2 regions of the Arthrobacter sp. 10N410 genome follow, and region 1 is predicted to be linked to the other one. Evidence: riboswitches for the same ligand, from Rfam matches in the RefSeq annotation. Region 1 holds a riboswitch; the other holds the start of a gene.
The links. A riboswitch is a leader RNA that binds a small molecule or an ion and turns the genes downstream of it on or off. The one in region 1 is predicted to bind thiamine pyrophosphate.
Positions count from the first base shown of each region.

Region 2: it holds a riboswitch for thiamine pyrophosphate, as region 1 does, so the genes downstream of both, thiO (glycine oxidase ThiO) here and thiC (phosphomethylpyrimidine synthase ThiC) in region 1, are expected to answer to the same signal.

Region 1 is NZ_JBFTIP010000002.1:69,694-72,895, reverse strand. It holds gene AC1DB8_RS04810 (VOC family protein) at 1-672, opposite strand, end outside; gene AC1DB8_RS04805 (amidohydrolase family protein) at 753-1,853, opposite strand; TPP riboswitch at 1,948-2,055, shown strand; gene thiC (phosphomethylpyrimidine synthase ThiC) at 2,024-3,202, shown strand, end outside.
Region 2 is NZ_JBFTIP010000001.1:777,922-781,123, forward strand. It holds gene AC1DB8_RS03720 (RNB domain-containing ribonuclease) at 1-396, opposite strand, end outside; gene AC1DB8_RS03725 (ferritin-like fold-containing protein) at 437-1,108, shown strand; gene thiE (thiamine phosphate synthase) at 1,105-1,833, opposite strand; TPP riboswitch at 1,860-1,980, shown strand; gene thiO (glycine oxidase ThiO) at 1,971-3,202, shown strand, end outside.

The sequences.
Region 1 (3,202 bases):
GGCCATGTGGTGGTGGTAGCCGCCGGCTGAGACGAAGAGCGCCTGGCCGTGCCAGCCCGCGGTCTTCTCAAAGCCGAGGGTGCCGACGTAGAAGTCGTGCGCGGACTGCACGTCGCCGACCTGCAGGTGGACGTGCCCGACGCCGGCGTCGGCCTCGCGCTGCCCGGCGAGCGACGCCTCGGTGAGGTGCTGCTCGAGGTAGCGCTGCGGCGGCAGGGCCAGGCTGTCCATCACGACGTTCTTGCCGTCCCAGGACCAGGCTTCGCGGGGGCGGTCCCAGTAGAGCTCGATACCGTTGCCCTCCGGGTCATTGAAGTAGAAGGCCTCGCTGACAAGGTGGTCGGCGCTGCCGGTGAAGGATTGCGGCTCATACTGCGCGGCGGACGCGACGGTGGCGGCCAGCGAGGGCTGGTCCTCAAAGAGAAGGGCGGTGTGGAAGAGGCCGGCTTCGCCGCGGGAGGGCAGGTTCAGCCCGGGTGCCGGTGCCAGGTGGACCAGCGGCTTGAGCTTGCGTCCGAGGTAGAGCCCGCCGTCCTGCTCGGCAACGATGTCGAGGCCGAGGGCGCGCTGGTAGTAGTCCGTCATCAGCTTCATGTCGCCGACCTTGAGCATCACGGTGCCCATGGTGAGTTCGGCAGGAAGGAGATCCTGGGTGCTGGCTTCTACGGTCATTGAAACGCTCCGGTGGTTCTGTGGCCCCCGACCTTCGGCGACCCTCGTAGAGTTAAATTACTTGAAGCTTCAATTTATTCCTAATGGCCGGGGATGCTCCCCTGTACCAGTTCGCCGCGGAGCACGATGCCCCTGAGCTCGCGCAGGGTGCCGAGATTCCCGCGCGGATCCTCGGCGCAGACCAGGACGTCGGCACTGGCACCTTCTGTGATCGCGTCGGCTCCGAGCCAGTCGCGGGCGGCCCAGGCCCCTGCGTCGAGGGCGGCGCCGGCGGGGAGCCCGGCGCCGTGCAGGGCCTCAAGTTCGTCGACGATGCGCCCGTGCTTGATCACACTCCCCGCGTCCGTCCCGGCGTAGATGGCGACCCCGGCCTCATACGCCTCGAGGATCCGTTCGGCGCGGCGTTCCCAGAGCCCCAGCATGTGCGCCGCGTAGCGGGGGAACTTTGCCTTGGCCTGGGCCGCGATGTCCGGGAAAGTGGCGATGTTGATTAGGGTGGGGACAATCGGGACACCCTGTTCGACGAAGCGCGGCAAGTGCCGGGGAAGCAGCCCGGTTCCGTGTTCGATGCAGTCGATGCCGGCGTCGAGCATGTCATCGAGGGTGTCCTCCGCGAAGCAGTGCGCCGTGACGCGGGCGCCTTCGTCGTGGGCGGCCCGGACCGCGTCCCTGACGCTCCGGGCCGGGAAACTCGCAGCGAGGTCGCCGGCGTCGCGGTCGATCCAGTCCCCCACCAGCTTGACCCAGCCGTCCCCCGCGCGGGCCTGCTTGCGTACGGCCTCCACGAGGTCCTCGGGTTCCACCTCGACGGCGAAGCCCCGCAGGTACCGCCGCGTCCTGGCGATGTGCCGCCCGGCGCGGAGAATGCGTGGCAGCTCGCGCCGTTGCTGGATCCAGCGGGTGTCATGAACGGCGCCGGCGTCGCGGACCAGCAGGGTACCGGCGTCGCGATCGGTCAGGGCCTGCCGCTCGGCAACGTCCTCGGGAACATCCCCGCCGGGTCCGAGCCCGATATGGCAGTGCGCATCGACCAGCCCGGGGATCACCCAACCGTCCAGGACCAGGTCCGGCGCGGCCGCGGGGCGCCGGAAGGTCAGGCGGCCGTCCACGGCCCACAGCCCGCGCCGCTCTTGGTCGGCTCCGGTGAGGACCGGGCAGCTGAACTCGATGATGCCGCTCATGGCCTAAAGCCTAATCCGCATCGCGATCCGCGGGCCAAGCCCGCCCAGCCCCCCAGCCCCTCGACGGCTTCCCGTCGGGCTGTGGTAGCTTCGTCTACGACCACACGGGTGCCCTTGCAGGGGCTGAGATCGGGCTGACGCAGCCTGCGACCGTTGAACCTGTCCGGGTAATGCCGGCGAAGGAAGTGAGTATCTCTTTGAGCGCAACAAATCCACAGCAGAGCCCTGCCCAGAATGGGAACAGCGCCGCAGCAGCTACCGTGAAGCAGTCCCTGAAGTCGCATGCCCTCGCGTACGTCGAGGACGGCGGGATCCGCGTCCCGGTAACCGAAATCGCCCTGGCACCGTCCCCTGGCGGCGTCGGGAATCCTCCGTTCCGGGTCTTCCGCACCGCGGGCCCGGGCAGCGACCCGGTGGTGGGACTCGCCGCTTTCCGCCGTGACTGGATCGCCGGGCGCGCGGACACGGAGCCGTACAGCGGCCGGGAACGCACTCTGCTCGACGACGGCAAGTCCGCGGTCAGGCGCGGCGCCGCCTCGGCTGAATGGCGGGGCGCACCGCCCGAGCCGCGTCGCGCCGTCGAAGGCCGAACGGTTACCCAGATGCATTATGCGCGGCACGGCATCGTGACACCGGAGATGCGTTTCGTCGCGCTGCGGGAGAACTGCGACGTCGAGCTTGTCCGCGGCGAAGTCGCCGCCGGCCGGGCCATCATCCCAAGCAACATCAACCACCCGGAGTCCGAGCCGATGATCATCGGGAAGGCGTTCCTGGTGAAGATCAACGCGAACATCGGCAACTCCGCGGTAAGCAGTTCCATCGCCGAGGAGGTCGACAAGCTCCAATGGGCCACGCAATGGGGGGCGGACACGGTGATGGACCTTTCGACCGGGGACGACATCCATACGACCCGCGAATGGATCATCCGCAACTCGCCCGTCCCCATCGGCACCGTCCCGATCTATCAGGCACTGGAGAAGGTGAACGGCGAAGCAAACGCCCTGACCTGGGAGATTTTCCGTGACACGGTGATCGAACAGTGCGAGCAGGGCGTCGACTACATGACGATCCACGCCGGGGTGCTGCTGCGGTACGTCCCGTTGACCGCCAACCGGGTCACCGGCATCGTGTCCCGCGGAGGTTCCATCATGGCTGGGTGGTGCCTTGCACACCACCAGGAGAACTTTCTCTACACGCATTTCGACGAGTTGTGCGAAATTTTCGCCCGCTACGACGTCGCCTTCTCACTCGGCGACGGCCTGCGGCCGGGGTCGACGGCGGACGCCAACGACGCTGCCCAGTTCGCCGAACTGGACACCCTGGCGGAGCTCACGCAACGGGCCTGGGAC
Region 2 (3,202 bases), on a different contig from region 1:
CGCTTCGCTGATGACCTCGGGGTGCAGGGGGATGCGGCCGTCCGGAGTGTAGAACGTCTGGCCGCGGCGCCGGGTCTCGGCGTCGAGCGCGCCGCCGGGGGCGACGAAGGACGGGACGTCGGCGATCGCGTAGAAAACCCTGTACCCGTCGCCGGCGCGGTCAATGAACAAGGCCTGGTCCAGGTCCGTCGAGGACGCCGGGTCGATGGTCACGAACTCCACGTGAGTCAAATCCAGTTCCGGCAGCTCGTGGGAGGCGACGGCCGCCTCGGCGTCCCGGAGCACGGCTTCCGGAAACGGCCCGGGCAGCTCCAGGACGGTGCGCAGTGCGTTGAGCGCCTGGGCAAGCTGGTTCTTCTGCTGGCGGACGCTCGGAGTCAGGCGATGATGAGACACGGAATCAGGTTAGCCCGATTTCCGCTACTAGTCTTGAAGCATGAGCACCTCCCCGGCCGAGCCCGCCCGCTACAACCGTTTCCTCCGGGACCTGCTGGGCGTGATGGCCTACGGGGAGCTCTCGGCCTTCGAACGGCTCTCCTCCGACGCCCGGTATTCGCCCACCCTGCACGACCGGGCGGTGCTGGGCGGCCTCGCCGTCATCGAGTTCCAGCATTTTGAACTGGTCTGCGCGAAGCTGGCGGAGATGGGCATTGACGCGGAGGAGGCCATGCTGCCGTTCCAGCCTTCGGTGGACCACTTCCATGAGCGCACCCGCCCCGCCGACTGGCACGAGTCGCTCATGAAGGCCTACGTGATCGACACGGTCTCCGCGGACTTTTACCGGTCCATTTCGGGCTATGTCGACGCCGGGACGGCCGGGCTGATCGAACTGGTCCAGGCGGCCGGGGACGCGACGGTGGTGCTGCGGGACCGGCTCAAGGCCGCGCTCGCCGACGATCCGCGGCTGGCGTCCCGGCTGGCCCTGTGGGCTCGGCGGTTGCTCGGCGAAGCGCTTACCCAGGCCCAGCGGGTCAGCGTGGAGCACGCCTTCCTCGGCGGCCTGACCGGCACGGACGAGGACCGGGCCGGTGAACTCGCCCGCGCCCTGACCGCCGAGCTTGCCGCCGCCCATTCCCGTCGGATGTCAGAGCTGGGACTAGCCGGCTAGTTGTCCGCGGCGCCGCTGTGGACGTCGGCGTCGGCGTCCGCCCCGGCGTCGAGCGCGGCGAGCAGGGCACGCGCGGCCCCGGCAGGATCAGCGGCCTCGGTAATCGCCCGGACCACCACAATCCTTCTGGCTCCGGCGTCGACCACCTGGGCCACGTTGCCCAGGTCGATGCCGCCGATCGCGAACCACGGCACCACCCCGGCGACTTTCCCGACGTCGGCGGCCTCGGCCCGGCCGATCGCCGCGGCGGCGTAGCGCACCAGGTCCAGCCCGACGGCGGCGCGGCCCGGCTTGGTGGGGGTGGCCCAGACCGGGCCCACGCAGAAGTAGTCCAGCCCGCCCCGGCCCGGGGACGCCGCGATGGCCGCATCCACCTGTTCCGGCGTGTGCGTGGACATGCCGATCACGGTGCCCTTGCCCAGGAAATCCCGTGCCGCGGCGAACGGGATGTCCTTTTGCCCAATGTGGAACACCGGCGCCCCTGCCAGTGAGGCCAGGTCGGCACGGTCGTTTACCGCCCAGAGCCGGCCGTGCCGCCGCGCCACGGAGTGCAGGACCTCCAGCAGCTCAAGCTCCTCGGCCGCCTCCAGCGACTTGTCCCGCAACTGGATGATGTCGACGCCGCCGGAAAAGGCGGCGTCAACGAAGTCCTCGAAGTCACCGCGCTCCTTCCGGGCATCGGTGCACAGGTACAGGCGGGCGGTGGTGTGGACATCCTGGCTCATGCCCCAAGCCTAGTTCCTCTAAACTGGGCGCATACCGCGGGAGCCCGCGCGGGCCGCCAGACGTCCGACGGGCTGAGAGGGCGTCAGAGCCGACCGCTTGACCTGATCCGGCTAGTACCGGCGTAGGGAAGGAACCCATGGACGTATCCGTCGCACCACCCGCCACACCACCGGGCCCATCCTCGGATTATTACGACGTCATCGTGATCGGCGGGGGAGTGATCGGCCACGGCATCGCCTGGGAGGCCCGCCGTTCGGGCCGTACCGTCGCGCTGGTCGACGACGCCCCCGGCACCGGCGCCAGCTGGGCTGCCGCCGGCATGCTGGCGCCCGTGAGTGAACTCCACTACCAGGAGGAGGAGCTCCTGGCCCTGATGCTGGAAGCCTCAGGGCTGTGGCCGGAGTTCGCCGCCGGCCTGGCCGGCGGCAGCACTGACGGCGGCGGCACTGGATATCTCACGACGCCGACCCTCGCCGTCGGCGCGGACGCGGCCGACCGCCGGGCGCTCGCCGACCTGCGGGCCGCGCAGCAGGCCTGCGGCCTGGCCGTGGAGCCGCTGACCGTCCGTGAAGCACGCAGCCGCGAACCGTTGCTCAGCCCCGGTATCTCCTGCGCCTTCGACATCCCGGCCGACCACCAGGTGGATCCGCGCCGGTTGCTGGCCAGGATCGGTTCACTGCTGGCTGCCGACAGCCGGTTCACGGCCGTGCCCCGCCGCGCGGCCGGGCTGCTCTGGCGCGGCGGCCGCGTCGCCGGCATCCGTTTCGAGGGCGGCGGAGAGCTCCGCGCCGGCGAGACGGTCGTAGCCAACGGTCTGGCCGCGGCGGAACTGCAGGGCCTGCCCGGGGGATTGTCCCTGCCGCTGCGTCCGGTTTACGGGGACATCCTGCGGCTCCGGGTCCCGGCACGGCTCCGGCCACTGCTGCGCTCGACCGTGCGGGGCCTGGTCCGCGGGGTTCCGGTCTACATCGTCCCGCGGGAGGACGGCACGGTCGTGATCGGCGCAACCCAGCGGGAGGATGCGCCCTCCGAGGCTGGCGCCGTCTCTGCCGGCGGCGTGTACCAGCTTCTGCGCGATGCCCAGCAGCTGGTCCCGGCCGTTGCCGAGCTGGAACTGCTCGAGGCCACGGCGCGGGCACGGCCCGGGACCCCGGACAACGCCCCGCTCCTGGGGCGCGTGGCCAGCGCCGGATCCGGACAGGACGTCGAGGGACTCATCGTTGCCACCGGGTTCTTCCGGCACGGGGTCCTGCTCACCCCGGCGGCCGCCGCCATTTGCCGGGCGTTGCTGGACGGAGAGCCGGACCGGCGCTGGGAGGGCTTCCGCCCGGACCGCTTCTCCAGCCGCCGCCCGGTTTCTCCAGCCCC